2 regions of the Hansschlegelia sp. genome follow, and region 2 is predicted to be linked to the other one. Evidence: predicted binding sites of a transcription regulator. Region 2 holds the regulator's gene; the other holds the start of a gene.

Region 1 (15,439 bases), on a different contig from region 2:
CGTCATCACCACCTCCGGCTGCGGCACGACGATCAAGGACTACGGCTTCATGCTGCGTGAGGATCCGGCCTACGCCGAGAAGGCCGCGCGCGTGTCGGCGCTCGCCAAGGACATCACGGAGTTCGCCGCGCCCTTCGAGCTGCGTCTTGCGCGCGAGACGGGGCAGGCGGTGACCTATCACTCGGCCTGTTCAATGCAGCACGGTCAGTCGATCCGGGAGGAGCCGAAGGCGCTGCTTCGCGCCGCCGGCTTCAAGGTGAAGGAGCCGGCCGAGGGCCATATCTGTTGCGGCTCCGCCGGCACCTACAACATCATGCAGCCGGAGATCGCAACCAAGCTGCGTGACCGGAAGGTCGCCAACATCGAGCGCACGGCGCCGGAGATCGTCGCCACCGGCAACATAGGCTGCCTGACTCAGATCCGGACCGGGACCGGGATTCCCTGCGTGCACACGGTCGAACTGCTCGACTGGGCGACAGGCGGGCCGCTGCCGGAGCCGCTTCAGGGCCGCTTGGGCGGAATCTCTGCCGGCGAAGCCGCGTAGAGAAATCTTGGCCCCGCGCCACGAAAAGGCCGTGGCGCGCTCCGGATCCAGCCATATCTCCAGTCGAGATTCGCCCTGTTGCGAAGCGCGGAGCTGGAGCCCGGGCAATGAACGCTCACGAACGCAGTCTCATCAGCGGCCTGTTCGACCGCATCCGCAGCGCCGAAGCGGCTTACCGCGACCCGGAGGCCGAAGACTTCATCGCAGAACAGATCCGGCGCCAGCCGCACGCGCCCTATGCGATGGCGCAGACGCTGATCGTGCAGGACCAGTCACTCGAGGCCGCCAGGGCGCGGGTCGAGGAACTGGAGCGTCGGTTGCGTGATGTGGAGGGCGCCGAACGGCCGCAGGCCTCGCCGTGGGGCCCGCGCGCTGGCGAAGCGATGGGCGCGCCGTCATCCTTCGGGTCGAGCGATTACGGCCGGCGGAGCTACGAGCCGGCGCAGCCTTACGGCGCGCAGGGCGCTCAGGGCTATGAAGCGCCCGCCGCTCGCGGCGGAGGGTTCCTGTCGGGCGCGCTGCAGACCGCCGCCGGGGTGGCCGGCGGCGCCTTGCTGTTCGAGGGCGTGCGGTCGCTGTTCGGAGGCGGCGAGGCGCGCGCCAGCGAGCCTTCTCGGCTTGCCGACGCCTCGCCTGGCGATCAGGACACGCCGACTGCGTCGGACGCTGCCAGCCAGGAAGGCGGCTGGTTCTCAGGGCTATTGGACGGCGTGGGAGATCCACAGCGCGGCGGGGCGACCGAAGAGCCGCGACCGGAGGACGCCGACGATCCGATCAGCGACGACGACGACTGGATCTGAATCGGCGAACCGAACCCGGCGCTCGTCGTTGACCTCGGAAGCAGGGGCGAAGTTCCCGCCGAAAGGCGGCCCGAACCAGTGGAGTGCGCCCATGGCCGCTCGGCAAGATCGTGATCTCGAAGAGCTCAGGCGCGAGGGTCGTTCCGACGCCGACCTGCTCGAGCGTTCGCTTGAGGAACATCTGGAGCCTGAAGACGCAGGCTCCGAGGATTCCGGGGTGAGTTCCTTCCTCGACCGGTTCCTGCGCCCGGCGCCTTCACGCGCCGGGTGACAGGACAGACCTTCTTTCAGGCCGAGCTCAGGGGTGCCGGCGAGCGCCGGCGTTCGCCGCCACGAGGCGCTCGATGGTGCGCTGGTCGTAGGGCTTTGAGATGAAGGCCGCGTCGCGCAGCTCGTCCGGAGCATCCTCGGCGTCCGAGCCCGAGACGAAGGCGAACGGCAGGCTGCGATCCTTCAGCGATCGCGCGAACTCGTAGGACTTGCCGTCCACGACGTCGACGTCGAGCAGCGCGAAATCAAAACCGCCCGAGAGCGCCCGGTTCGCCTGAGCGATCGAGCGGCAGGACGTCACGTCCGCGTCGGTCCAGCAGCAGACGATGGTGGCGAGATCCAGGGCGAGGATCGCGTCGTCTTCGAGGATCAGGACACGAAAAGGCGCCATCACAGATACTCCGACACAACTCGACCCCGGCGCCTTAACGTCCGGCCGAGCGCCAAGTTTCATGATCGGAGCGAGGCTGAGAAAAATAAAAAGTGTAATTGAATTTAGGGGTTAGTTAACCCGGAGGAGTCCGGCGCAGGCGCGTCGGACCAAGCCTGCCGGAGGTCGTCAGATCACCTTGACGGTCGTGCCGACGCCGACCCGCTCATAAAGGTCCATGACGTCCTCGTTCGTCATCCGGATGCAGCCGGACGAGACCGCATGCCCGATCGTCCAAGGCTCGTTGGAGCCATGGATACGGTAGAGCGTCTTGCCGAGGTAAAGCGCGCGGGCTCCAAGAGGGTTGTCCGGCCCGCCGGCCATCATCACCGGAAGCTCAGGACGGCGCTGGCGCATCTCCGCGGGCGGACGCCAGTCCGGCCATTCCTTCTTGTCCGAAATCGTTTCGGTGCCCTTCCAGCCGAAGCCTTCCTTGCCGACGCCGACGCCGTAGCGGATGGCCGAGCCGTCATTCTGGATCAGGTACAGATAGCGCGCCTTGGTGTCGATCACGATCGAACCGGCTGGCTCCGAGCCCCGATACGGCACGACCGCACGGGCGAATTTCGGGTCCATCGCCCGGCGGATCGGCTGGTCAGCGCCGGCGGCGGAGGGTGGGCCCGCGAGCCGCGTTCCGCGTCTGACCTCAGGCTCGCGGTCATAGGGATCGTAGCGGGGATCTTCATAGTACCGGTACGTCCGGGCGTCGCGGCCGTAAGGATCAGGCCCGTCATAGACGTCGTACTCGCGCTGGCGCGTTGTCGGAATCCGACGAGGCCGCCCCTCGTAACGGTAGATCCTGTCCTCAGGATCGTCGAACATGTCCTCGACATAGCCGCGCCGGTAAGCGCGCCGCTCCACGCGGCGAATGACGTGGCCGTCCTCGTAATAGCGTTCGACGACCCTCGGCTCTCCCCTCGGCACGTAGTCCGGGGCCGGAATGACCATAGGATCGGCTGACGCGGGCGCGGCGCAGAAGGCGCCGACGCCAAGCGCAATGGCGCCGCAGACGGCGGCGACGGACGCACGGACCAGGATCACCGTGGAACTCCTAGAGAACGACGAACGGGCGGCGGCGAAGCATTTTGGTTCGCCGTCATTTACGCGGGATGAACGATTGCGTTCCTCTCCGCCAGTAAAGTGGCGAAGGTGAGCCGTGTGGAACAAAGGCGCGCGAGCGGTCGAGCTCAGTCGGACTCGACCTCGATGGAGACTCGCTCCGGGTAGAAGGCGAGCCGGCCCCTGATCGCGTCGACCGCAGGGTAGGGGTTCTCGTAGGTCCACACCGCGTCGGGCGCATGCGATATGCCGATCCGCAGGCCAAAATAGCTCGCCTCGCCCTTGTACGGACATGTGGTGCGTTTCGAGCTGGGCTCGAAATACGTCATCTCCGCCTGTTCGCGCGGCATATAGAGCACCGGAAGATAATTCGCCTCGCGCAGTTCGAGCGCATCGCGGGTGACGAGGATTACGGCTCCGCCGAAGCGCACCACGACCCGCCCCGTGACCGGGCTGATCGTGATCGGGTGGGCTGGTCCGGGTTCGCGCATCTCGGACTCCACGAGGGCGTCGCGTCGCCTTGCGGCGTCCGCGCCCCATAACGGAAACGCAGCGGGCGGCGCAACGCGCTTCGGGAGCTTGTACGGGAAATGTCGGAATTCGTGATCCGCGAGGCGACGGACGAAGATGGGCCGGCGCTCGCGCGGCTGATGGACGAAACCGTCAGGGGAGGGCCGTCCGAAGAGGTTTCCGAGCGCCCGGGACTCGATCGTCCTGCGAGTTCGTTCGCCGAACGCGGCGGCCGGCTTTGGCTGGTGTTCTGCGACGGCGAGGTTGTGGGCTCGCTCGGCCTGACGGCTCATGGCCGCCCGAAGGAGTTCGAACTCTCGATGATCTGTCTGACGCCGGAAACCCGCGGACAAGGATTGGCGGCGGCGCTGCTCGCCGGCGCCAACGCCTTCGCGGCCGCCTCGGGCGGCGAACGGCTGTCGCTTTGGATCGATGTGGCGCTTGAGGACGTCCAGCGGTTCTGCGAGCGGCAGGGCTTCATCCGCGAACCGGGCGCCCGGGCCCGACACGATGGAACGGGCGCGCTCGAATGCCGCTTCTCCCGCGCCGTGATCGCGTGAGGGTCAACTCACCGCCTTGCGGAGCTCGCCCAGCCTGCGCCGCGTGACCTGCCAGGAGCCGAAGCCGAGCCGCCCCTCCATCTCGTTCTGCGCGAGCCGCCAAAGCGGCAGCGCGGCGTCGAGCGCGGCGCGGCCTTGCTCGGTAAGCGTCGGCTTGCGTCGCCCGTTGAGGCCCTTCAGGGGCGCCACCAGGCCTTCCTTGCGCAGCAACTGAAGATTGCGGACCAGCGTCGTGCGCTCGATGTCGATCAAATCGGCGAGGTCCGTGATCGAGCTCGCCTCGCCGGCCTCGATGGCGGCGAGCAGGACGAACTGAGTTCCCTTGAGCCCAGAGGGCCGCAGCGCCTCGTCATAGAACCGCGTCACCGCGCGCGCCGCCATCCGCGTGTGCGAGCAGGCGCACATGGTGTGGATATCCACGATCTCGTCGCGAGTCGGCATTGCAGCCACGATCGGCGCTAAACTCAGGGGAATCAAGCGGAGATGCGTAGGGGCGGTTCTGTCGTCCGGCGTCCGCCTCGTGTTATCCGGTCCGCCCGACCGATCTGGAAAGGACGCCTGATTGCAAGACGACTGCTTGGTTCGCGATCGATCTAGGCCTGACGCCGCCGGCGCTTCGGCGGTCCCGCCGCTCGGTTACGGCGCCGCAGCCGATCCGAACTCGACGGCGGATCGCGGAACCGGCGAGCAGCTTCCGTCGATCCCGGACGTCGCCTTGGAGTTCCGGCCGGGCGCGGACCCCCGTGACCTGATCGTCGTCTTCTCCCCGAGCCGTCGGTTCATCCTTTACCGCCACGCATTTCCGAGCGACGCGCTGTACGTCTCGGATCGCAAGGGCTTCTACTATCTTCCGGTCGCGCGGAAGCTCGCGCGCGCGTTGGTCGAGCTGATCGATCGGCGCGGCTATGAGCGCGTGCTGTTCCTCGGGACCAGCAAGGGCGGCTTCGGCGCGCTGCTCCTGACGCGGCTCTGTGCGCGGATGCGGCCGCGCCGCGTTTTCCGCGCGCTCGCCTTCAGCCCGCAGGTGCGGCTTCATCCGCTCAACGTCGATCTTTATTTCCCGAGCTACCGGCGGCTGCGCCGGGTCGCCAGAGCCAAGTTCGCAATGGCGGCGGCGCTGCGCCTGCACGGCGACGTCACCCGGGTCGCCGACGCGTCGAACGTTTACGCCACCGTGGTCTTCGCGACCGAGAACGCGACCGATCTCGCCGAGGCGGACCGGCTTGGCGGGCGCAATCTCCGCAAGATCCGGGTCGCAGGATCGAGCCACGGCTCGATCCTGTATTTCGTGCTGCAAGATCATTCCGAGAGTTACGTGCGCAGCCGCATCGCGCGCATCTATGCGCGGGCGAGGCGTCGCGGGCAGGATCAGGACCAGGACCTTTTCGCCTCAAGGCCAAAAGACCCGGAGCGGTTTCTGCGGGAGATCATGCTGGCCTCGAGCTACCTGCCGTCGCTCGAAGGTCTGCTTGAGCAGGCTTTCGCCGCGGCCCCGAGCAAGCTGTCGCCCGGCGAGCGTCTCGCGGCTTCGCTCCGCCGCCTGAAGCAGATCGCAGGCGGCGCATGGCGCGGTTTCGGGCGCCAGCCCACGACTGATCGCCGAGCGGCGGCCGAACCACCGCCAACCAGGAAAAAATCGGCGGCGGGCCGGATCGCGAAATCTTGACAGGCCACGGCCGCGTTCGTATCTCCACCGCGCGTTAGCACTCGACTCCGAAGAGTGCTAACAGCACGGCGGCCTGCCCGCCGGCGAGATTTTGGAACGCGAAGCAAGCGCGCGCGCTCAAGAGGATTTAGCCCCATGAACTTCCGTCCGCTGCACGACCGCGTGGTCGTCCGCCGTCTGACCGCCGAGGAGAAGAGCAAGGGCGGGATCATCATCCCCGACACCGCCAAGGAGAAGCCGCAGGAAGGCGAAGTCGTCGCCGTGGGTCCCGGGGCCCGTGACGACAGCGGCAAGGTCGTGGCGCTCGACGTCAAGGCCGGCGACAAGATCCTGTTCGGCAAGTGGTCCGGCACCGAAGTCAAGATCGATGGCGAAGAGCTGCTGATCATGAAGGAGTCGGACATCATGGGCGTGATCGCCTGAAGATCCGAGACGATTTGATCCGGCGGGGCCCGAACGGAAGTTCGCGGCGAGCCGGTTTTCTAAAACCAGCTCATAGGAGCAACTGACCATGGCTGCGAAAGACGTACGTTTTTCCGCCGACGCGCGCGAGAAGATGCTGCGCGGCGTCGACATCCTCGCCAATGCGGTGAAGGTCACGCTCGGCCCGAAGGGTCGTAACGTCGTGATCGAGAAGTCCTTCGGCGCGCCGCGCATCACCAAGGACGGCGTCACCGTCGCCAAGGAGATCGAGCTCGAGGACAAGTTCGAGAACATGGGCGCCCAGATGGTGCGCGAAGTGGCCTCGAAGACCAACGACCTCGCCGGCGACGGCACCACGACCGCGACGGTTCTCGCCCAGGCGATCGTCAAGGAAGGCGCCAAGTACGTCACCGCCGGCATGAACCCGATGGACATCAAGCGCGGCGTCGATCTCGCCGTCGCCAAGGTCATCGAGCACCTCAAGGCGTCCTCCAAGAAGATCGCGTCTTCCGAGGAAGTCGCGCAGGTCGGCACCATCTCGGCCAATGGCGAGAAGGAATTTGGCGAGATGATCGCCAACGCCATGCAGAAGGTCGGCAATGAGGGCGTCATCACGGTCGAGGAGGCCAAGAGCCTCGAGACCGAGCTCGAAGTCGTCGAAGGCATGCAGTTCGACCGCGGCTACCTCTCGCCGTACTTCATCACCAACGCCGAGAAGATGATCGCGGACCTCGAGGACCCCTACATCCTCATCCACGAGAAGAAGCTCTCCGGCCTGCAGGCGATCCTCCCCGTTCTCGAGGCGGTCGTGCAGTCGGGCAAGCCGCTCGTCATCATCGCCGAGGACATCGAGGGCGAGGCGCTCGCCACGCTCGTCGTCAACAAGCTCCGTGGCGGCCTCAAGGTCGCGGCCGTCAAGGCTCCGGGCTTTGGCGATCGCCGCAAGGCGATGCTCGAGGACATCGCGATCCTGACCAACGGCCAGGTGATCTCCGAAGACCTCGGCATCAAGCTCGAGAACGTGACACTCGACATGCTCGGCCGCGCCAAGAAGGTGACGCTCGAGAAGGAGAAGACCACGATCGTCGACGGCGCCGGCGACAAGGAGGCCATCGAAGGCCGCGTCGCGCAGATCAAGGCGCAGATCGAGGAGACCACCTCGGACTACGACCGTGAGAAGCTCCAGGAGCGTCTCGCCAAGCTCGCAGGCGGCGTCGCGGTGATCCGCGTCGGCGGCGCGACCGAGGTCGAGGTCAAGGAGAAGAAGGACCGCATCGACGACGCCCTCAACGCCACCCGCGCGGCGGTCGAGGAAGGCATCGTTCCCGGCGGCGGCGTCGCTCTGCTGCGCGCCAAGAAGGCCATCGACGGCACCAAGCATGAGAACCCGGACATCCAGGCCGGCTTCAACATCGTGCTGAAGGCGCTCGAGGCTCCGATCCGCCAGATCGCCGCGAACTCGGGCGTCGAGGGCTCGATCGTGGTCGGCAAGCTGCTCGAGAACAGCTCCCCCACCTCGGGCTTCAACGCCCAGACGGAGGAGTATGTGGACATGATCGAGGCCGGCATCGTCGACCCGACCAAGGTGGTCCGCACGGCTCTCCAGGACGCGGCTTCGGTCGCCTCGCTTCTCATCACCACGGAAGCGATGGTCGCCGACCTGCCGAAGAAGGAAACCGGCGGCGCCGGCGGCGGCATGCCGGGCGGCGGCATGGGCGGCATGGACTTCTGATCCAGCCGAACCAGTTCTTGAACGAAGAGGGCCCCGGAGCGATCCGGGGCTCTTTTTTTGGGATCTGGGAGAAGGTGATGACGTCGCGGTGGCTCTGGCTTCTGTCGCGGCTTGGCCGCCGCATCTGGTTCCGCGCCAGCCTGTTCTCGCTCGCAGCCGTCCTGACGGCTCTGCTCGCCATCGTCATCGCGCCGCTTATCCCCATGGACGTTCCAGCCAAGGTTGGCGCTGACTCGGTCGACAACATTCTCGGCATCATCGCGTCGAGCATGCTGGCGGTGACGACGTTCTCTCTCAACGTCATGGTCTCGGCCTACTCCGCCGCCACCACCAACGTCACGCCGCGGGCCACCCGGCTTGTGATGGAGGACTCCACCACCCAGAACGTGCTGGCGACCTTTCTCGGCTCTTTTCTGTTCAGTCTGGTGGGGATCGTGGCGCTGAGCACAGGCGCCTATGGCGACCAAGGGCGTGTGGTGCTGCTCGGCGTCACCATCGTGATCATCGTGCTGATCGTGGTCACTCTGTTGCGCTGGATTGACCATCTATCGAAGCTGGGCCGGGTCACGGAGACGACTGCCCGGGTGGAGGAGGTCGCAGCCACAGCCATGCGCGACCGCCAGCGGCGTCCCTATCTCGGCGGCGTGCGGCTCGACTCCCAGCGCATCGTCCCGACAGACGCGCGCCCGATCGCGGTCGACCGGATCGGTTATGTGCAGCATGTCGACGTCGGCGAACTTTCCTCTCTGGCCGAAGCCGTCGAGGGGAGGATCTACCTCGGCGCGATCCCGGGGATGTTCGCCGAGCCAGCGCGACCCTTGGCGTGGACGGTAGGATTGAGCCAGGAGAACGATGAAGCGGTCCGCCGCTGCTTCAGCGTCGGCGACACGCGCTCATTCGATCAGGATCCTCGCTTCGGGCTCTGCGTCCTTTCCGAGATCGCCTCGCGCGCGCTTTCGCCGGGCATCAACGATCCCGGCACCGCAATCGACGTCATCGGGCGGGCGGTGCGGGTGCTGGCTCTGTGGTCAAGCCCCGAGGCGAAGCCAGAGATCGCGTATCCGCGCGTGTTCGTGCCTGGGATAGAACCCGACGATCTGTTCTCCGACGTGTTCCAGCCGCTGGGCCGCGACGGCGCAGGCCTCGTCGAGGTCGGGCTCCGGCTGCAGAAGGCGCTTCATACGCTCGCACGCCTGGGCGACGGACGTTACGCGGCCCCCGCCCGGCGGCAATCGGCGCTTGCGCTCGCCCGCGCCGAGGCGGCGCTCGTGATCGAGGACGACGTCCGTCAGCTGCGTGAGGCGGCGGCGCGGGTGTGACGCGCCGGCGCCTCGTTCCTTTCAGGCGCCGACGGTCACCTGAACTCCACCACTGTCTTGTTCGGCTCGACCAGCCCGCCCAGCGTCTCGGCGTCCCAGTTCGTCAGGCGGACGCAGCCGTGGCTTTCCGTCTTGCCGATTTTTGACGGTTCCGGGGTTCCGTGGATGCCGTAGGTCGGCTTGTCGAGGTCGATCCACATGCTGCCGACCGGTCCGTTGGGACCGGGCTTCAAGGTAAGCTTCCGCTTGTTCTTGCCTTGCTGAAAGTTCTTCTTCGGATCGTACTTGTAGACCGGGTTCAGATAGGGCTTTGTGACCTTGACGGTTCCGCTCGGCGACGGCGTGTCCCCCGAGCCGACCGTCGCCGGCGCGGCGAACACCAGGTCGCCGTCCTTATCGAGGGCGCGGAGCTCGTTCTCGCCCTTGTTGACCAGAATGCGCAGCACGCGGCGATCCGGCGGCGGACCGTCTCCGGTCGCCGGCGCCAGGATTTTCGAACCCGCCTTGTCGAAGTCCGTTCCTGGGTTGAGGCGACGCATCAGTCCCTCGTCGAGGTGGAAGCGCTCGGCGAGCATCTCGGCGGCGTCGCGGAAGCCGATCCACTTCATCCGAGCGAGCTTGGCGTAGTCGGTCGGCAGCGGCTTGCCGACATAGCGGCCGTCCTCGTCCTCCGGCGTGATCTCATAGATCTGCGTCGCCTTGCCCTGATCCTCGGACAGCTTGGCCCAAGCCTCCGCGTCGAGCTGATCGCCGGCCGGCAGCCCGCGCATCTCGCGGAAGGCGCGGACGGCGCGCCGCATGTTGTCGCCGTAGCGGCCGTCGATTGCGCCTGGCGAGGCGTGCGCGCGGTCGAGCAGGATCTGCGCGCGGATCAGGAACGGATCCGGCGCGTCGTCCGGCTTGGGCAGGGCGGCGAGCTTCTGTTGCGCCGCTTTGCGGTCGCGCTTTCGCTTCGCCTTGGCGACGGCCTCTTCGGCGGCCTTGCGATCCGCGTCCGCCGTCCCGCGGGCCTCGTCGCGAGCGCGCCAGCCATCGAAGTCGGCGGCGTCGATTGTCTGCTCGGTGAGCTCAGGCGGCGCCGGGGGGCGCGGCCGTTCAGGCGCCGCCAGAGCGCCTGCGCACCAGAGAACCGTGGCGACCACGCCGCCCAAAACCTTGATCTTCATGCCATACGCCTCGCCGAGCCCCACGCTCAAACGTCCGAGGCGCGCGTAGGGCCCGCCCGGGGCGGGCTCGGGCAGGAGTTTCAGCCGTGGGCGGCGCGGTGGCCCAGATGGCGAGGCGCGCGCCACTCGGCCCAGGCCTGACGCAGGATCTGAACGGACGAAGACAGAAACACCCCGGCCATCAGGGCCGCGACTGCGATGTCGGGCCAGGGCGTCTGCGATCCCCACACGCCGAGAGCTGCGAGCATCACCACCACATTGCCGATCGCGTCGTTGCGCGAGCACAGCCAGACGGACCGCACATTGGCGTCGCCGTCCTTGTAGCGGGCGAGCAGCAGCACGGATGCAAGGTTTGCGGCGAGCGCCAGCGCGCCGATCACGCCCATGGTCTCGGCGTTGGGCAGACCCAGCGCGAAGGTGCGGTAGACGGTCGAGCCGAACACCCAGCCGGCCATCAGGCTGAGCGAAGCGCCCTTGAGAAGCGCCGCGCCCGCTCTGGCCCGCAGGCTCGCGCCGATCACGGCGAGGCTGAGGCCGTAGGTGATCGTATCGGCGAGGAAGTCGAGCGCATCCGCCTTGAGCGCCTGCGATCCGGCGAGTTGGCCGGCCGCCATTTCGGTCACGAACATCGCGCCGTTCAGCCCGATGACGACCCACAGGATCCGCTTGTAGCGCGCGTCCATGCCGTCGAACGCCGGGACGCCGCCGGAGCAGCAGCCGGCCTCGCCATGCGCGCGAGGGGCGGCCGTCGGTTGGTAGCGCAGGGCGCGGCAGCACGGATCAGACATCGCCGATCATCCTTTCCAGCATTCGCCTCAGGGCTTACAACTTCAAGCCACTAGAGGTTCAAGCCCCATGAGCGACTTTTCAATCGGTGAGGCTGCGGCCCGCACGGGCGTTAAGGCGGCGACCATCCGCTACTATGAGCAGATCGGCCTGGTTGCGCCGCCTGCCCGCACCGAGGGCAAGCAGCGGCGTTACGGTCGAGACGATCTCTCGCGCCTCAACTTCATCCGCCATGCACGCGCGCTCGGCTTCGAGCTGGACGCGATCCGGGATCTTCTGGCGCTCAGCGCGGAACCGGATCGGCCTTGCGTGGACGCCGACGGAATCGCCCTCAGGCGGCTCGCGGAGGTCGACGGCCGCATCGCGCAGCTCACCGCGCTCCGGGCGGAGCTGAAGCGCATGGTGGAAGGCTGCGGGCATGGCCGGGTGGGCGATTGCCGCGTGATCGAGACGCTCGGAGCCCCGATCGCCTGAGCGCCGGCGCCCGGCGGTGTTTAGCTTAATTGATGCATTTCCTCCTTTTCGCCGCGCGCGCAGGCTATGCCGAGCTTCGACGGCGGGCCGGCGCCCCGCCGAACCACAACTGCCGGCGCTAAAGGGTTGCGGATGAGCGTGAGGGCCGTGGTCTGTGTTCTCGCCGTGGCGTTCACGCTGAGCGGGGCTTTCGCGGCAGAGCCGCTGCGCGACGACGCCACCGGCCTCGCGGTGCTTCCGCCCGACGGCTACAAGGCCGAACGCGCCGAGGGCGACGCGCGTTACGCCGTCGTGTTCGCGGTGCAGAAGGCGGATGAGGCCGAGACCGGCTGCAAGATCGCCTTCCAGGCGGCTCCGCAGAACGCCGGTCTCACCCAGCCCGAGATCAACGCTTTCACGCAGAAGAAGGAGTGGACGGAGCTCATCCGCGCCACGCTTTCGCTGCGCTACGACGTGGCGAGCGTGATGCCCTTCGAACAGGGCGGCCTCGCGGGCGCCGCCGTGGTAGCCGACTTCAAGGCCACTGAGGGCGAACCCAAGACGGCGGAGCTCCGCTCCTACCTCGTGCTGATCGACACGCCGAAGGGCCGCACCACCGTCGTCTGCGTCGGCGACAAAGCGGGCTTCGACGCCCGCAAGCCGGAATTCGAGGCGATCGCCCGCGCAGTGTCTCCGCCGCGATGAACTGTGCGTGAGCATCGCCTAAGGGCGGTCGCGGGATATACGGTCGCCGGACCGCGCCTGTCTGCGGCTGGGAACCCCTTATGACCGATCGTCCTGCGCAACGCCTCGTCGCCCTCTACGACCGCTACACCCATGGCGAGATGGGCCGCCGCGCCTTCTTCGAGAGGCTCGTCGGGCTGGTGGGTTCGGTCGGCGCTGCGAACGTGGCGCTCGCGGCGCTGTCGAACGACTACGCCCGCGCCGCGCTCGTCGCGCCCGACGACCGGCGAATCGTCACCGCGATGGCGGCCTTCGAAACCCCGGACGGCCCCTATTCGGGTCTCCTCGCGCACCCGATCGGCGACGCCAGGCGGCCGGGCGTGATCGTGATCCACGAGAATCGCGGCTTGAACCCGCATATCGAGGACGTGACGCGCCGGTTAGCGGTCTCGGGGTTCCTCGCTTTCGGGATCGACCTGCTGTCCCCGGTCGGCGGCACCCCGCCGGACGAGGACAAGGCGCGGGAGCTGATCGGCGCGCTTGATCTCAAGAAGGCGACGGACGCTCTCGTGGCGGCCGTGTCGTTTCTCGCCAAGCGTCAGGAGAGCAACGGGGCCGTGGGCGCCGTAGGTTTCTGCTGGGGCGGCGGCATGGCCAACAGGCTCGCTGTCGCCTCCTCGGATCTGAAGGCCGCCGTGGCCTATTACGGGCAGCCTCTTGATCCCGACGAGGCGGCTGAGGTGAAGGCGCCGCTGCTGCTGCACTACGCAGGGCTCGACGAGCGCATCAACGCAGGCGTGCCGGCTTTCGAAAGGGCGCTGAAGGACGCCGACAAGGAGTACCAGCTGTTCATCTATGAGGGCGCGAACCACGCCTTCAATAACGACACGAATCCCGCGCGCTACGATCGCAAGGCGGCGGCGCTCGCCTGGGACCGTACGATCGCGTTTCTGGAGCGCAGGCTCGGGGCTGCAGTGCCGCCTCTGCGCTGATCAAAGTTTTTTTTCGTCGCCCCGGAACTGCCGCGTTGATGGGCCGTTCTAGGCTCGGAAGCTCGCAACGAGCTTTTGACAAAGCCGGCCAGCCCCCCCGACTGGTCGACTTCATGAGGCGGAACCGCTACCCCCCGAGGCGGTTCCGCCTTTTCCTTTTTCAGCCCCCGAGCGCGCCGAACAGATCCTCGACCAGAGCGGGCGAAGATTCGAACACGTCCTCGAGGGTCGAAACCGTGACGGCTCCCGCGCCCGCCGCGGAGAGCGCCTCGACCAGATCGAAGACCGACCGTTTCGGCGCGTGCAGTACGAGCGGCGTCCCGGGCGCCGGCGGGCCGAACGGCGCGCGCGCGTCGAACCGAGCGCCGAGGTCGACGATCAGCCGCTCGACGCGGCCATCGATCACGGCCCTGATCTCGCGAACGCTGCGGGCCCGAACCTCGGCCGCGATCCTGGTCAGGATCGTGCGCGCGGCGCTCCGGGCGGCAGGGCTCCACTCCGCCGCGAGGCTCGCCACGAGCTGCGCCTGGCTGCGCAGGATCACTCCGTCGTCCAGAACCCTGAGGCCGTTCGCCGCGAGCGTCGCGCCGGTGGTCGTGATGTCGACGATCACGTCGGCGGAGCCCGCCGCCGGCGCGCCTTCCGTGGCCCCGACGCTCTCGACGATCCGATAGTTTGAAACCCCCGGGCCGTTGCGCCCCTCGCCGGTCTTCTTCCAGGCGAAGAAGCCGCGGGTGAGGTTGACGTATTTGGTCGCGACCCGCAGTCGGCGGCCGTGCCGTCGGCGCATGTCCTCGGCGACGTCATCCAGATCGGACATCGTGCTGACGTCGATCCACGCCTTCGGCGCGGCCACCACCACATTGGCGTAGCCGAAGCCGAGCGGCTGCAGCAGCTTCACCCGAAGGTCGGCGTCCGGGATCGTCTCGCGGACGAGGTCCTCGCCGGTCACGCCGAGATGGACCGCGCCGCTCGCGAGTTGGCCGGCGATGTCGGAGGCCGACAGATAGGCGATCTCAACATCGGGCACGTCTGCGATCGCGCCGCGGTAGTCGCGCGATCCGCCGGCCTGCACGAAGGTCAGCCCGGCGCGCGCGAAGAACGCCTGCACGTTCTCCTGCAGGCGGCCCTTCGAGGGAATGGCGAGGACCAGCCCGCTCATCGCGATGTCTCCTCGAAGCGGTCAGGCCAGAGCGCGAAGCCGACGCCAGGCGCAGGCTGCTCGGCGCCGAGCGCCTTGAGCAGCCCGTCATAGCGGCCGCCGCCGCCGAGCGCCTCGCCGCCGTCGGGCCGGGCGAGCTCGAACACGAGGCCGTCGTAATAGTCGAAACCTTGGCCGGTCCCGGCGGAGAACCGCATGGCGTCGACTGGCAGCCCGGCGGCGGCGAATGCGGCGATCCGCTGGTCGAAGGCGTCCGCGGCTTCGCTCGCGCCGAGAAGCGCGCGGATGCGCGCGCTCGCCTGCGGCGCGGGAGCGTCGATTGCGAGAAACGTCTTGAGCGCCTGGCGCTGCGCAGGCGAGACGACAGCCGAGCGCGCCGCGGAGCGCTCGATGAAGCGTTCCGCGATCTCCGCGGGGGTGCGGCCGGCCACCGTCGTGATTCCGGCGAGGGACAGCACGTCCTCGATCACGCCGCGCGCGGTCTCCGGCCCGGCGGCCTCGAGCGCCGCGAACAGGCCGGCGTGCTCGGCGTCGCCCTTCGCCTTGCTGGCGAGACAGTCGAGCGAGCCGCCGAAGGCGATCTCGCGCTTGATCCGCCGCCGGAGCGAAGCCGGCGCGTCGACCGCGTTGACCGCCGCCTCCACGAGCGCGCGGTCGCCCAGCCTGATCTCCGGCGTGCGCAGCCCAAGCGTCGCCGCCGCCTCCAGCGCAAGGCCGAGCACCTCGGTCTCGGCCGCCAGACGGTCGGGCCGGCCGAAGCTCTCGACGCCGATCTGCGCCACCTCGCCGCCATTGGCGCCGTGCCGGAACACCGGTCCCGCGTAGGAATAAGAGGCGGCCCTGCCGGCCTCGCCGCGCGCGAGGTGCAGCAGCGCGGTGGGGA
Region 2 (15,439 bases):
CGATCAGCGGCTGCTTCAGCGTCGGATCGATCGTCATGATGCCGCCCGGGCCAAGGAAGATGTAGACGACTTCCTTGTCGGTGCCGGTCCACTTCGAGATCATCTCTGCGGCGCGCTTGGGATCCTGCCTGACCCACTCGCCCGCGTCCAGAACAGCCTGAAGGTAGGCGTCGACGACTTCCGGATACTTTTCGGCGAAGTCGGTGCGGACCACCACGCCATGCCACGTCGGCAGATTGGTCTGCAGCCCGTCGAACACCTTTCGGGCGAAGCCACGGAACGGCAGCAGCTCGGCGAAGGGCACGAAATCGGCGTGCGCGTCGATCTTGTTCTCCTTCAGATTGGTCGAGCCCACCTCGGGGCTCTGGCTGACCAGCGTGAAGAAGTCCTTGGGCAGGCCGGCGTCCTGCATCGCCTTGAGCATCATGCCGTGCGCCGCGGAGCCGAACGGCACGCTGACGACCTTGCCCTTGAGGTCCTGCAGCGAGAAATACGGGCTGTCCTTGTTGACCACCACGCCATTGCCCGAGCCCGCAAGATTGTAGGCGGCGACCGCGATCAGCTGCGACTTGCTCTCGGAATTGTTCTGGAACGTGTAGCCGTTGACGACCAGCGGGTAGTCGCCCATGCCGCCGAACTGCAGCTTGCCGGCCATCATGCCGTTGGTGACCGGCGGCCCGGAGGTGAAGTTCTGCCACTGCAGATCGTAGGTGACGTCCTTGTACCTGCCGTCATGCGGCAGATGCTTCTCGAGCAGCTTCAGCTCGCGGATCACGACGCCGGTCGTGGCCGTGTTGGTGGTCGTGTCCTGCGTGCCGATGCCGATCGTCAGCGTCTCGGCCGCGGCGGCGCTCGGGAGCGCCAGTCCCGTCGCGGTCATCAGCGCCGCGAAAGAGACGGCGCAGCGCGTTCTCCAGGATCCCATATCGCTCACCTCGTTAGAAGATCAGGGCGTCAGGACGGGTCCGACGGTCGGATCATCAAGGCGTGGCGCAGGTCGTTCAATTGAAGACCGCGGCGCGCGGTCGATTAGTTGCTAATTTCCTTTGCCTGCCTGAAAAAGCGGCAAGCGCCGCGTCAGCCTTCGCCATTGCGCATGGCGAGCAGGACGTCCGGCCTGCGGATCACTAGGTCCGAGCGGGTCGCGGACACGATGCCGCGCTCGGCGAAGCGCTTGAGGCTGATCGTCACCCACTGCCGAGTGGCGCCAACGAGATGCGCCAGATCCGCATGGGTGAAGCTCGCCGCGATCAGGACGCCGCCGTCCTCCTCCTCGACGCCGTAAAGGTCGGCGAGGTGGAGCAGCAGATGCGCGAGCCGCTCCGTGATCGAGCGCGTGCCGAGCATCTGCGCCATGGTCGAGTAGCACTTGCCCTTGAACACGAGCCCGTCGATCACGCCGAGCGCGAAGGCCGGAATGGTGACGACCAGCTCCCGCAGCGCGTTTCCCGAGAGGTGCAGCACGCTCGAATTGCAGGAGGCGACGCCCGACCAGACATGCGGCCCGCCGCCGAAGATCTCGGGGCCGCCGACGAAGTTGCCGGGGTACCAGTAAGCCAGGGTGATCTCGCGACCCGAAGGCGCGGCGTAAAACACCCGGATGCGTCCGGAGTCGATCAGATAGATGCCGTCATGCGGCGAGCCCTGGCTGAACAGTGTCGCGCCGCGGTTCAGCACCTTCTTGCGGCCGCGCGAGACGACCAGTTCGCGCTCCCGCTGCGACAACTGTTCGAGGATCGGCCGCTGACGCGCGCGGTCCGGGACCCGGATGTTCGGCTCGCCGTCGGACAGCAGCAACGCGGCCGCGGGTCTCACCGCCTCTGGAGAGCCCGACATCAATGGCGGCCAAGAAGCCTGTGGGATGGCCAATGTCGTTTCCCTGCTTCACCGACTGTGCGCTGCAGCGAAGCACGGAACCATTCCAATTCAAAGTCACAAAGATGGCCGCCGCTGCGGCGTCTCTGGGCGCCCGATACGAAAAAGCCGGCGTCCCTTGGCGGGAGCCGGCTTTATTGTGGGCGGCGCGCTCTGATCACACGGCTTCTTGGCAGCGACCGATCGCCCAGCGGATCAACTTGCGGACATCCGGATCGGGATCGTCCATCGCGCGTTCGAGCCAGCGCAGCGCCTGCGGGGCCGCGATCTCGCCGAGCGCCGCCGCGCACTCCTTGCGGACATTGCTGGTCTCGTTCTCGAGATTGCTCCCGAGCGCCTCGATCGCGCTCGCGGCCTTGAGACGGCCGAGGGCGTTGGCGGCTTTCACCCGCACCTGCCAGACCTCGTCGCCCATCGCCTGGATGAGCTGCACTGTGGCCTCGGGCAGCCGGATCTTGGCGACCGAGGCGGCGGCCTCCTCCCGCACCTGCCAGTGCGGGTCGGAGAGGCCGGCGACGAGCGTCGCCGCGCCGCGGCCGCCCGGCCGCACGAACACCAGCGCCGACATGGTGGCGCGCCGGACGGACGCGTCGGGGTCCGAGGCGGTCGCGATCAGCGCCGGCAGCGCCTCCTCGGCCTTGAGCCAGCCGATCACGCCAAGCCCCTCGCGGCGCACCTCGGCGTTCTCGTTCTGCAGGGCCTTCAGCGCCGCCGCGAGCGCGTCCGGGAGGGTGAGTTCGCGCAGCGCGCGCAGCGCCGCCGCCTGGACGAACGGATCGGGGTGCTGGGCGCGGTCGATCAGAAGCGGTCCGCAGGACGGCTCCTTCTTCTCGGCGAGCGCCTCGGCCGCGTTCTGCCGCACCGCCACATCGGGGTCTTCGAGCGAACCCACGAGGCCCTCCACGACATCCGGCCCGTCATGCTCGTCGAGCGCCTTGGCGGCGGCCGCCCGAACCTCCGCGTCGGGATCGGCGAGGCCGGTCAGCAGCAGGACCTTGGCGTCCGGTCCGACCTCCTCGGCGAGCTCCATCATCGCGACCCGGCGGATGCCCGGATCGGGATCGGTCGCCCGCTCCTTGAGATCCGCAAGATCGTCGCCGAACGGATCGAAAGGCGGCATTGCTTCCTCCTCAGCGCAGCAGATAGGGGATGTTGACCTTGACCGCGCCGGTCGGGCAGTCGGCCTCGCAGGGCATGCAGTACCAGCACTCGTCGTACTTCATGTAAGCTTTCTTGCGACCTTCATCGATCGCGAGAATGTCGAGAGGGCAGACGTCGACGCAGACCGTGCAGCCCTTCTCGGCGATGCACTTGGCGTCGTCGATCACGACGGCCGCGCTTTTCTGCTGGGTGATGATCGGCACTTGCTCTCTCCTTACTCGGCCGCGACCGGCGTCTTGACGCGGAGCTGGTGGTACGCGGCCATCTCGTCCGCCTCGACCCGCACCACGTAAGGCGCGACCTCACGCTTCCGGTGCGCCATGCGGCCGAACTCGTCCTTGAACAGCATCGTGTGGCAGAACCACTCGTCGTCATTCGTCTCGGGATGGTCGACCCGAAGATGATAGAAGCCCCAGCGGCTCTCGGTCCTGTAGAGCGAGGCCGCGGCCGCCATGTCGGCGCAGTCGAGGATCGACTGCATTTCGAGCGCGCGGTGCAGCTCGTGCGGATCGGTGGCGCAGAGGTGCTGCAGGTCTTCGCGGATCTCGGCGAAGCGGCGCTGGCCGATCTCCATTTTGGCGGTGACCTTCGGCGGCTCGAGATAGTCGTTCACGAGGCGGCGGGTCTTGAACTCCATCTCGTGCGGCGTCAGCCCGTCATCGCGGCGGGTCGGGGCCAGCACGCGCTCCTGCTCGGCGGCGAGATAGCCGGCGTCATAGGCCGGCAGATCCGCGCTCTCGCAGTAGGAGGCGGCGTCCGCGCCGGCGATGCCGCCGTTCACGAAGGCGCCCAGCATGTAGTTGTGCGGCACGCTCGCCATGTCGCCGACGGCGTAGAGACCGGGGATCGTGGTGCGGGCGTTCTCGTCGACCCACACCCCCGAGGCGGAGTGGCCGGAGCAGAAGCCGATCTCCGAGATGTGCATCTCCACGGGACGCTTGCGGTAGTCGTTGCCGCGGCCCTCGTGGAAGCGGCCGCGCGAGGGCCGCTCGTTGGTGTGCAGGATGGTCTCGATCTCCGAGATGGTCTCCTCGGCGAGGTGGTCCATCTTGAGGTAGACCGGGCCGTTCCCGCTCTGCAGCTCGCGCCAGAACTCCAGCATCATCTGGCCCGACCAATAGTCGCACTCGATGAAGCGGTCGCCCTTGTTGTTCGCCGTATAGCCGCCGAACGGGCCCGTGACATAGGCGCAGGACGGGCCGTTATAGTCCTTGATCAGCGGGTTGATCTGGTAGCATTCGAGGTTCGCGAGCTCGGCGCCGGCGTGATACGCCATCGCGTAGCCGTCGCCGCAATTGGCCGCGTTCTCATAGGTGCCGAACAGGTAGCCGGAGGCCGGCAGGCCGAGACGGCCGGCGGCGCCGCAGGCGAGCACCACGGCCTTCGCCCTCACCACCAGGAACTCGGAGGTGCGGGTGTTGACGCCGACCGCGCCGGCGATCCGGCCGTCCTCGGCCTTCAGCAGCCGGGTCGCCATGTAGCGGTTGGTGACCGAGACCTGCAGGCGGCGCAGCTGCCGGTACAGCACCTTCTTGACGTTGTGACCTTCCGGCATCGGCAGAACGTAGGTCCCCATGTGGTGGACCTTGCGCATGTTGTATTCGCCGGAGCCGTCCTTCTCGAACTTTACCCCGAGCTTGTCGAGGTACTGGATCATCGGGAAGGAGCCCTGCGCGTAGGCCATCACGGCCTTCTGGTGGACGATGCCGTCATTCGCGACGGTGATCTCCTTCACATACTGCTCGGGCGTCGCGTAGCCGGGCACGATGGCGTTGTTCAGCCCGTCCATGCCCATCGAGATCGCGCCGGAGCGCTTGACGTTGGCCTTCTCCATCAAGACGACGCGCAGGCCCGGATTGGCCTCCTTCGCCTTGATGGCCGCCATCGGGCCGCCGGTGCCGCCGCCGATGACGAGGATGTCGGCCTCGATGATCTCGGTCTTGATGTCGCTTCCGCTCATGTTCGAGGTCATTCCGTCTGTTGGATCGCTTGGGATGCGGGGTCAGGCGGCCTGCGCCGGCTCGGCGTGCGCGGCCGCAGACGCCTCGCGGGCGAGGCTGCGGAGATAGCTCCAGGGGAAAATCCCGCGGTCGTGGCCGTCGGCGAACACCAGGTGGACCGCGTAACCGCCCATCGGCTCAACCGCGACGATGGCGGCGTCCGCGAAGGCGGCGGGAAAACGGGCGTCGACGCGGGCGCGGGTGCACCAGGCGCAGCGGCAGCGCAGCCGCAGCGTCTCGGCCGGCGCCGCGGCCGTCGAGCCGTCAGCGAAGCTCATGCGCAGCTCCCGGCCGCCGCGGCCGAGCACCGCTTCGACCGGCGCGTCCGCGGGGTCGAACGGCGGCTGCTGCGCGGCGATGTTTTCCAGGGGATGCTGCATGTCAGGCCCTTCCGCGTCGTTCGAAAAGAAGACCCGCAAAGCCCGGCGCCCGACAGCAATTAGTTGCCGCTCCGCGTGCATTGCGGGCGCCGCCCGTCAGGCGGAGACGGGCTCCGCCCGCACCGGCGCGGCCGGCCGGCGCAGGCCCGGCGAGAGCGCCAGCGCGACGCCGCAGAGGGTCGCGGCGAAGCCGATCGCCTCGATGCCGCTGAAGCGGTCGCCGAACGCCAGGAAGGAGCCGACCGCAGCCCACAGCGGGGCCATGAGCATGCCCGTCGCGGCGACCGAGGCGGGCAGTGCGCGCACGGCCGCGAACCAGGCCAGATAGCCGGCCGCCATCGGCCCGAGCGCCATATAGGCCCAGGCGCACAGCCCTTGCGCCGACAACGGCGCCGCCGGCTGGCTCTCGAAAGCGAGCGATACCGCGGCGAGCGCGAGCCCGCCGAGAGCGAGCTGCCAGGCCGTGGCGCTCAGCGCCGGCAACGCGAGCGGCCGGCGCGCCGTGACCGAGCCGAGCCCGAACAGCACCGCCGCCGCGAGCGCGAAGCCCACGCCCGGCAGCCGCGCCGCGCTGAACGCCATGCCGGAGCCGCCGAGGATCACCGCCACGCCCGCCGCCGCCATCACGAGCGCGGCGAGCGCGCGCGCCGTCGGGCGGACGCCCTCGAGCGCCCAGGACAGCAGCATGGCCCAGAGCGGCATGGTGTAGACCAGCAGCGCGCCCTCAGGCGGCCGCAGCCACTGGACCGACAGCGCCGAAAACCCCATCCAGGCGAACACGTTGGTGAAGGACCGCCAGGCCAGCGAACGCCATTGGCCTGCGCCGGGCAGGAGCCGTTCGCGCCGCAGGGCCGCGAGCCCGAACAGCAGGGCCGCCGCCGCCATCGCGGCGACGCCGCGGGCGAACATCGGCGGAATCTCGAGCGAGATCACCTTGATGGCCGGCCAGTTGAAGCCCCAGCTCGCCGAGGCGACGAGCAGGCAGGCCGCCCCAACGCCCATGCGGATCAGAGCCCGGTCGGTCGGCAGGCCGAGCCAGGGAAACGGTCTGCGCGAAGCCGCGTGGTGCAAGCGTGTCTCCCGACCGGCGCGGGAGCCGCCGGAGCGGCGCGAAAGCAATCGTGCTGCGGCTGCGAAGGACAGCAATTAGTTGCCGGCCAAGCGTTTCCGGCCAACCCGGAGATCGCCCGGAGAGCTTCCCCGCCCGTCGACTTCGGGGCTGCGGCGTGCCAAGAGCGCGCCTCTCAATCACGGGCGGGGAATCGGAAGACATGCGGGCCGGACGTTTGATCTCGCCCACGCTCGCGGTGGCGCTGTCGACCCTGTTCTGGGGCACAGCCTGGTACCCGATGCGCGCCCTTCAGGAGCGCGGGCTCGATCCGGACTGGGCGGTGGCGGTGATGTTCGGCGCGCTGGCGCTTGTGCTGGCGCCGCTGATCTGGCGCGCGCGGGCGCGGCTCTCTGGGCACTGGCGCGCGATCGGCTGGATCGGCCTGACCGGTGGCGTCGCGATGACCTGCTACTATCTCGGCGTGACGCTCACCACGGTCGCGCGCGCCACGCTGCTGTTCTATCTCGCGCCGGCCTGGACCACGCTCATCGAGTTCCTCGCGCTGCGAAGGCCGATCGGGCTCACCCGCGGCTTCGAGCTCGCGCTCGGCTTCGCCGGACTGGTCGTGATCCTCGGGCCGGGCGGCGGCGAAGGCGGCAGCGTCAATCTCGGAGACCTGTTCGCCTTCGGGGCCGGCGCGCTGTTCGCGCTGTCGTCGTTCCTGATCCACCGCCACCCGGCGCCGGGCGCGGTCGCATTCACCTGGGCCTGGGCGGTGGGCTCCGCCCTCTCCGCATGGCTTGCGGGCGCGTTGTACAACCCGGACGGGCTCGAGCGGGCGCTCGCCGCGGCGAACAGCCTGACCGCGACCTTCCTGCCGGCGGCTGCGCTCGGCACGCTGCTGTTCCTGCCGATGAACCTGCTCACCCTGTGGGGGGCGGCGCGGCTCACCCCGACCCGGCTGATGCTGCTGCTGATGTGCGAGGTGGGAATCGCCTTCGCGTCGTCCGCGATCCTGGCGGACGACCCGTTCGGGCCGCGGGAATTCTTCGGCTGCGCATTGATCCTGTCGGCGACGCTGGTCGAGCCGCTCCGCCAGCGCTTTGCATCCCCTGCCCGTCACGCCGGCTGAGCGGGCCCGCGATCAGCGGAGGCCGGCGCGGGCTCGGGCGGCGGGGTTGCGCCACATCAGAAGCTCCGGAGCTCCGAATCCGTCGCCGGTCGGATGCTGCGCGAGCCATGAGCGGACCAGCTCGCCGAAAACCCGGGCCGCCGGGGCGACCCGCTTGCTGGCGACGCTGTAGAGCGCAAATTCGACGTCGGGCAGGTCGGGCAGCCCGACGCCGTCTGCGCGCACGAGGCCGGACCCCAGAAATCGCCCCGCCAGCGGTGTGACCCCCAGTCCCGCGCGCACGGCGGCCTGCACGCCGGCGAGGCTGGGGCAGGCGTAGACGACCTCCCAGGCGCGGCCGGCTCTCTCGAGAGCGCCAAGCGCCGCCGCCCGGTAGACACAGGGCTGCGGGAACAGCGCGAGCGGAACCGGCGCGCCGGGCTCGAGCCGAAGGTCAGGGGCTGCGGCCCAGACGATCCGGTCCCGGAACACCACTTCGCCGCCGGTCTCGCCGGCAGGCCGTCTGACCAGCGCGAGGTCCAGATCACCCGCGCCGAGCCGCTCCACCAGCGCGCGGCTGACGCCGATCTCGGCGGTGAGATGCACGTCCGGATGGATGCGGCGAAAGCGGCTGAGGATCTCCGGCAGGCACTGCGCGGCGAAATCGTCCGAAGCGCCGAAGCGCAGGACCCCGCCGAGCTTCGGCGAGCCGAGATGCTCGGTCGCGTCCTCGATCAGCTGCAGGAAGCGCCGCGCGTAACCGATCAGGATTTCGCCGTCCTCGGTGAGCGACAGCGCGCGCGTGGTGCGGTTGAGGAAGGTTCTTCCCGCCTGCCGCTCCAGCCGCTTGATCTGGTGGCTGACGGTCGACTGGGTGGAGTTCAACCGCTCGGCCGCGCGGCTGAAGCCGCCGCAGTCGGCGACCGTCACGAAAGCGCGCAGCAGGTCCGGGTCGAACATCGCCGACGCTCATTCATGGCGGGACGCCATGAATGCTAACGGAACAATTCATTTGTTGCACTGCGAAAGCTCGACGAGCATCGCGGCGCAGGCCCGGCGCAGCGACGCGCCCGCCGCGCCTCTCCGCAAACGACGAAGCATTCGGTTCGAGAAGGACATCACATGACCCTGCGGCGGCCGTCCCGGGACGACATTCGCGCCATCAGCGCGCGCTCGCACATTCGGCTCACCGACGCCGAGCTCGACGTCATGGAGAAGATGGTCGCCGCCAATCTCGAGCTTTACGACGAGCTCGACCAGACGCCGGACCCGGTCCGGCCGGTCGTCCCCGCCATCCGCATTCCGGGCGCCCGGCCGAGCCCGGCGGAGGACCCGCTGAACGGCGTCGTGCGGACCTGCGACGTGCGCGCTGTCGACGCCACGGGTCCGCTCTCGGGCAAGTCGATCGGCATCAAGGACACGATCTGCGTCGCCGGCATTCCGACGAGCTGCGGCTCGCGCCTGCTCTACGACTTCATCCCCGACGCCGACGCCACTGTGGTGAAGCGCATCCTGGAGGCCGGCGGCCACATCACCGCAATGCTCAACACCGACGATTTCGCGTTCTCGGGCGGCGGCCACACCAGCGCTTATGGGGCCGGCCTCAACCCGGTGAACCAGAAGCATGTCGCGGGCGGCTCGTCCTGCGGCTCCGCCACCTCGGTCGCGAGCGGCCAGGTCGACATCGCGCTCGGCGGCGACCAGGGCGGCTCGATCCGCATCCCCTCCTCCTGGTCCGGCATCGTCGGCCACAAGCCGACGCACGGTCTCGTGCCCTACACCGGCATCGCCGGCTTCGACCCGACCATCGACCATGTCGGCCCGATGGCGAAGACGGTCGAGGACGCGGCGCTGCTGCTCTCGGTGATCGCCGGCGTCGACGACACGGCGCGCGACATGCGCCAGCCCACCACGATCAACAAGGTCGACTATGCGGCCGCCCTGACCGGCTCGATCAAGGGCCTGCGGATCGGCGTCGTGAAGGAAGGCTTCGGCACGCCCTGGTCGATGAAGGCAGTCGACAAGGCGGTGCGCGAGGCGGTCAAGCACCTCCGGAAACTCGCCGCCTCGGTCGAGGAGATCTCAGTCCCCGAGCATGCGCGCGTCCCGGCGATCTGGAACAGCATCGCGATCGAAGGCGGCATCGCGACCTTCTACCAGGGGCTCAACGCCTACGGCATGAAGGGCTGGTACAACACGCGGCTGATGTCGGCGATGAACCGCGGCATCAAGACCAATGGCGGCGATTTCTCGCCGACCGCCAAGCTCGGCGTGGTGCTCTCGGAATATATGAGCGCGCAGTATCACGGCGTGTTCTACGGCCGCGCGCAGAACCTCGCGCGTCAGCTGACGGCGGCCTACGACAAGGTGTTCGAGAGCTTCGACCTGGTGGTCATGCCGACGACGCCGCAGACCGCGCACGAAATCCCGCCGCTGCCGGAAGTGGACCGGGCCCAGCATATCGCGCAGGCCCTCAACATGGTCTGCAACACCGCCGCCTTCGACCTGACCGGACACCCGTCGATCTCGGTGCCGTGCCACGACGTCTCGGGGCTTCCGGTCGGGCTGATGTTCACCGGGCGGTCGTTCGACGACCAGACGGTGCTGCGCGCCGGCCACGCCTATCTGGCGGACGCGTAAAGCTCCCCCGGCTCAGACCTCGAGGGTCTCGAACCGGTCCGGCGGAGAGGCGGCGAGCTCGGCCCAGTCGAGCTCCTCCTCGAGCGCGTGGAACACGTCGTCGCCGATCTCGCCGCGGCGGCGGAGCTCCGAGAGGCGCTTGCGCTTGGCGGCGAGCGCCGCTCTCCGCAACTCGTCGGCTTCGCCCTCGGCGCTCGGGTGGCGACCGGCCTCGGTCGCGGCGCGGGCGGCGGCGCTGAGCTCTTCCCGCAGCCAGCGCGCGGCCCGGCTGTCGCTCTTGTCCAGGACGGCCTCGGCCGCCTCGATCAGTTCCACCCGGGCCGCGACGAGTTCCTTGTCGAAGGTTCCGTCGCGCTCGAAGCGCAGCAGCCGGATCAGCGGAGCCAGCGTCAGCCCCTGGCCGACGAGCGTTCCGAGCACGGTCGCGAAGGCCGCGAGCGCGATCAGGTCACGGTGCGGGAAGCCCGGCGGCAGGGCGAGCGCGGTCGCGAGCGTGATCAGGCCGCGCATCCCGCACCACGACACCGCGATCCCCTGCGCCACAGTCGGCGCCGTTCCGCGGCCGCGCCAGCGGACGATCAGACTGGCGATGCGGCCGTAGGCCATCACCCAGGCGAAGCGGACGGCGATCACCACGCCCAGCACCGCGAGCGCGAACAGCGCGGCGTCCCAGAGCTCGGCGGAGGGCAGCCGGTTGACGATCTCCCGCCCCTGGATGCCCATCAGCAAAAAGGCCAGCACGTTGAGCAGGAAGACCACCGCCTCCCAGACCGAATAGGAGCGCACCCGGTCGCGCGGCGAATGTCGCTCCGGGGCGCCGCGGGCGAGCACCATCCCGAAGGCCACGACCGCGAGGATCGGCGACAGACCGAGCCGCTCGGCGATGATCCACACGCCGAAGGTGCTGACGAATTCAAACAGCGTGCCGCCAAGCGTGCCGGCGAGGAACGGCAGGAGCTGGAGATAGGCGACCCCGGTCAGCGCGCCGCCGATCACCCCGCCGATCGGCGCGAGCACGAGACCCGGCGCGAGCGCAGCGAAGGGCTCGCCTGTCGTGGCGATCGTCACCGCGGCGCTGAAGATGAGCAGCGCGGCGGCGTCGTTCAGCAGGCTCTCGCCCTGCAGCACCGAGGCGGTGGCGCGCGGCAGCGCGACCTGCCGGATGATCGTCGAGGCCGCGGCCGCGTCCGGCGGCGCGACGATTGCGCCGAGCGCGACGCCTGCGACCAGCGGCAGTCCCCACCACACCGAAAGGGCGGCGACGGCGGCGGCCGTGAGCAGCACCGCCACGGCCGCGAGCGCGATCAGCGGCGCCCAGTGGCGGCGCAGCTCGCGCGGGGCGAAGTCGAAGGCGGCGTCGAGCAGCGCCGGAGCGATGAACAGCGCCAGCGCAAGATGCGGCTCGATGCGGATCGAGGGCGCCCAGGGCAGCGCCGCGACGGCTACGCCGGCCATCGCGAGCAGCGTCGGATAGGGAACCGCGAGCCGACGCGAGAGCTGCAGCAGCACGATCGCCGCTAACATCAATGTGAGAAGGCTCTCGAACAGCGACATTGAGCGGCTCTCTCAGGCCTTAGAGAGTGTTGCGTCGGCTACGGGTATCCGGAGCATCCGGAGACTGCTCCGGCCCAGGAAGCGTCTAACTTGCGCGGAACCTCGCGTCCTCAACGGCGGTTGATCACCGTTTTGGGGACGCGCGGCCGGCCAGCCGTCGCGCGCGCTTTTCCCATCCTCACGTTTTTGGGCTGCTCTCTATGACATCGATGGTTTCAAAGGCGCTGATCATCGCCGCCGCGGGCTTCGCGCTCGCGGGCTGCAATGACGAAGCGAAGGTTCCGATCGCCCAGGGTTACGGCCCCAACCCGACGCTTCCGGCGCCGCAGAAGAGCTGGATTCCGCACGTCAACGTCTCCAAGGCGGTCGGCTGGGCGGATGGCGCGACGCCGAAGGCCGGCGCCGGCTTCCAGGTGACCGAGTTCGCCGGAGGCTTCGATCATCCGCGCAAGGTCTACGCGCTGCCGAACGGCGACGTGCTGGTCGCGGAGACGGCCGAGCCGCCGAAGCCTGAGGACGGCAAGGGCGTCAAGGCGTGGTTCCAGAGCTTCTTCATGGACCGCGCCGGCGCCAAGGTGAAAAGCGCGAACCGCATCACGCTGCTGCGCGACGCGGACGGCGACGGCAAGGCCGAGGTCCGCAAGACGTTTCTGACCGGCCTAAACTCGCCCTTCGGCATGGCGCTCGCGGGCGACCGCCTCTACGTCGCCGACACCGACGCGATCGTCAGCGTCCCCTACCGGGAGGGCGACACCGAGATCAAAGCGCCGGTCGAAAAGCTCGTCGACCTGCCGGGCGGGCCGATCAACCACCACTGGACTAAGGATCTGGTGGCGAGCCCCGACGGCTCCAAGCTCTACGCCACCGTCGGCTCGAACTCGAACGTCGCCGAGAACGGCATGGACGCCGAGAAGAACCGCGCGGCGATCCTCGAGGTCGACATCGCCAGCAAGAACGTGCGCCTGTTCGCCTCCGGGCTGCGCAACCCGAACGGTCCGTCCTGGCAGCCGGACAGCGGCGCGCTCTGGGTGGTCGTCAACGAGCGCGACGAACTCGGCTCCGACCTCGTGCCGGACTACATGACCTCGGTGAAGGACGGCGGCTTCTACGGCTGGCCTTACAGCTACTATGGCCAGCATGTGGACGACCGCGTGAAGCCGCAGCGGCCGGATCTGGTCGAGAAGGCGATCGTGCCCGACTACGCGCTCGGACCCCACACCGCCTCGCTTGGGCTGACCTTCAACACCGGCGGCCTGTTCCCCGAGAAGTACCGCAACGGCGCCTTCGTCGGCCAGCACGGCTCGTGGAACCGCACCCCGCAGAGCGGCTACAAGGTGATCTTCGTGCCGTTCAAGGACGGCATGCCGAGCGGGGCGCCCGAGGACGTGCTGACCGGCTTCCTCAACGGCAAGGACGAGGCGCAGGGCCGACCGGTCGGCGTCGCGATCGACAAGTCCGGCGCCCTGCTGGTCGCCGACGATGTCGGCAACAAGGTCTGGCGCGTCACGCCCGCGCAGGCAGGCAGCTAAGCGCGCGCCGGCGTCGCCGGGCCGGCCCGGCGACGCTTCCGACGCCTCACCTCAGAAGGCTGCCGAGCACCTTGGCGGTGTAGTCGATCATCGGCACGATCCGGGCGTAGTTCAGCCGGGTCGGGCCGATGACTCCCAGCACGCCGACGATCTTGCGGTCGCCGTCCCGGAACGGGGCAGCCACCATCGAGGAGCCCGAGAGCGAGAACAGCTTGTTCTCCGAGCCGATGAAGATGCGCACGCCGTCGCCGGTTTCGGCGCGGCCCAGAAGGTCGATGACGCCCTTCTTGGTTTCCAGATCGTCGAGCAGCAGGCGGATCCGCTCGAGATCCTCGAGGGCACGGAGGTCCTCCAGCAGATTGGCCTGGCCGCGCACGATCAGCTGGCGCGGCTCGCCTTCCGAGGCGCCGGCCCAGCTCGCCAGCCCGGCTTCGACGATCCGCGTCGAGAGCGCGTCGAGCTCCGTCTGCGCCGTCGACAATGCGCTCTCGACGGCCTCGCGCGCCTCTCCGAGGGTGCGGCCGCGCATATGGCCGTTCAGGAAATTGGTCGCCTCGACCAGCGCGGAAGCCGGCAGGCCGCGGGGCAAGGGCAGAATGCGGTTCTCGACCGAGCCGTCCTCACCGACCAGCACGACCAGCGCCCGTTCCGGATCGAGCGGCACGAACTCGATGTGCTTGATCGCCGGGTCCTGCTTGCCGGCGAGCACGACGCCCGCTCCGCGCGAGACCCCGGACAGCATGCTGGAGACATCGGTCAGCACCTCCTCGACCGAGCGCGAGCGGTTTGAGCCAGCGACCTGACGCTCGATTGCGCTCTTGTCGTCCGGCGAAAGCTCGCCGACCTCCATCATTGCGTCGATAAAGAAGCGCAGGCCGAGCTCGGTCGGCAGCCTGCCGGCGCTCGTGTGCGGCGCGTAGATCAGGCCGAGCGCCTCGAGGTCCGCCATGACGTTGCGGACGGACGCCGGCGACAGCGAGACCGACAGCAGCCGCGATACGTTGCGGGAGCCGAGCGGCTCACCGGTCGTCAGATAGCTGTCGACGATGCGGCGGAAAATCTCGCGAGACCGGCGATCGAGCTGGGCGAGGCCGGCGGTCGTTTCGGTGATCGGGCGTTCAATTGACATGCCTGTGAGGTAGGCCTTCGCCGCACGCGTGAACAGGCAGGATTTCGCAAGCGCGCCCCGCGATCAAGCGCCGCCGCGCTTGCGGCGGACGCGCCGCGAGGGCAGAAGGAACGCCGTTCCCGAAAGCCTGCGAGCCCTTGATGTCGATCCGTCCGTCGAAACGCGCCCCCGAGGTCATGCGCGCCGTATCCCTCGAGCGCGGCGTCGCGCGCTATGCGGAAGGCTCGTGCCTGGTGAAGTTCGGCGAGACCCATGTGCTGTGCGCCGCGAGCCTCGAGGACAAGGCCCCCGGCTGGCTGCGCGGCCAGGGCCGCGGCTGGGTGACGGCGGAGTACGCGATGCTGCCGCGCGCCACCCATGAGCGCACGCGCCGCGAGGTGAATTCCGGCAAGCCTTCGGGCCGCACCCAGGAAATCCAGCGGCTGATCGGCCGCTCCCTGCGCGCCGTAGTGGACCTCAAGATGCTTGGCGAGCGGCAGATCACGGTCGATTGCGACGTGCTGCAGGCCGATGGCGGCACCCGCACCGCCTCGATCACCGGCGCCTGGGTCGCGCTGCACGACTGCCTGGCCTGGATGAAGGCGCGCGACATGCTGAAAGGTCCGGCGCTGAAGGACCACGTGGCGGCCGTCTCGTGCGGCCTGTTCAAGGGAACCCCGGTGGTCGACCTTGACTATGCCGAGGATTCCAGCGCCGAAACCGACGCGAATTTCGTGCTCACCGGCTCCGGCGGGATCGTCGAGGTGCAGGGCACGGCCGAAGGCGCGCCATTCTCGGAAGCGGAGCTCATGTCGCTGCTCGGCCTCGCCAAGACCGCCTGCTCGAACCTCGTCGAGCTGCAGAAGCTCGCCGTCGCCTGAGAGGAACGCCCGTGAGCCTCCCTCCCCTCGGCCCCCGGCTCGTGATCGCGACCCACAATGCCGGCAAGCTGCGCGAGTTCCGCGAGCTGCTGGAGCCGTTCGGGCTGGAGCTGGTGTCGGCCGGCGAGCTCGGCCTGCCGGAGCCGGAC

The links. Region 2 encodes HrcA, which represses chaperone genes, less so after heat shock. Its sites were predicted from a motif close to GTTAGCACTCNCNNNNNGNGAGTGCTAAC; they were not measured.
Region 1: groES (co-chaperone GroES) is a predicted target of HrcA. The motif match lies at 5,873-5,901, and genes of this name have one in related genera.

What each region holds. Positions count from the first base shown of each region.
Region 1 is NZ_DATLJK010000016.1:54,393-69,831, forward strand. Features, by position in the region: gene glcF (glycolate oxidase subunit GlcF) at 1-544, shown strand, start outside; gene VM780_RS15415 (DUF2076 domain-containing protein) at 652-1,344, shown strand; gene VM780_RS15420 (hypothetical protein) at 1,436-1,615, shown strand; gene VM780_RS15425 (response regulator) at 1,643-2,005, opposite strand; gene VM780_RS15430 (L,D-transpeptidase) at 2,174-3,079, opposite strand; gene VM780_RS15435 (DUF427 domain-containing protein) at 3,232-3,594, opposite strand; gene VM780_RS15440 (GNAT family N-acetyltransferase) at 3,694-4,173, shown strand; gene VM780_RS15445 (MarR family winged helix-turn-helix transcriptional regulator) at 4,177-4,614, opposite strand; gene VM780_RS15450 (hypothetical protein) at 4,736-5,839, shown strand; gene groES (co-chaperone GroES) at 5,975-6,262, shown strand; gene groL (chaperonin GroEL) at 6,351-7,994, shown strand; gene VM780_RS15465 (DUF2254 domain-containing protein) at 8,072-9,313, shown strand; gene VM780_RS15470 (L,D-transpeptidase family protein) at 9,349-10,479, opposite strand; gene VM780_RS15475 (cation transporter) at 10,560-11,267, opposite strand; gene VM780_RS15480 (helix-turn-helix domain-containing protein) at 11,335-11,739, shown strand; gene VM780_RS15485 (hypothetical protein) at 11,872-12,423, shown strand; gene VM780_RS15490 (dienelactone hydrolase family protein) at 12,504-13,394, shown strand; gene hisG (ATP phosphoribosyltransferase) at 13,555-14,556, opposite strand; gene VM780_RS15500 (ATP phosphoribosyltransferase regulatory subunit) at 14,553-15,439, opposite strand, start outside.
Region 2 is NZ_DATLJK010000013.1:210,543-225,981, reverse strand. Features, by position in the region: gene VM780_RS09370 (ABC transporter substrate-binding protein) at 1-880, opposite strand, end outside; gene VM780_RS09365 (Crp/Fnr family transcriptional regulator) at 1,078-1,836, opposite strand; gene VM780_RS09360 (HEAT repeat domain-containing protein) at 2,033-2,995, opposite strand; gene VM780_RS09355 (4Fe-4S dicluster domain-containing protein) at 3,006-3,239, opposite strand; gene VM780_RS09350 (fumarate reductase/succinate dehydrogenase flavoprotein subunit) at 3,251-4,996, opposite strand; gene VM780_RS09345 (DUF971 domain-containing protein) at 5,039-5,416, opposite strand; gene VM780_RS09340 (DMT family transporter) at 5,513-6,487, opposite strand; gene VM780_RS09335 (DMT family transporter) at 6,688-7,599, shown strand; gene VM780_RS09330 (LysR substrate-binding domain-containing protein) at 7,612-8,538, opposite strand; gene VM780_RS09325 (amidase) at 8,701-10,218, shown strand; gene VM780_RS09320 (cation:proton antiporter) at 10,231-11,772, opposite strand; gene VM780_RS09315 (sorbosone dehydrogenase family protein) at 11,973-13,301, shown strand; gene hrcA (heat-inducible transcriptional repressor HrcA) at 13,348-14,430, opposite strand; gene rph (ribonuclease PH) at 14,577-15,290, shown strand; gene rdgB (RdgB/HAM1 family non-canonical purine NTP pyrophosphatase) at 15,302-15,439, shown strand, end outside.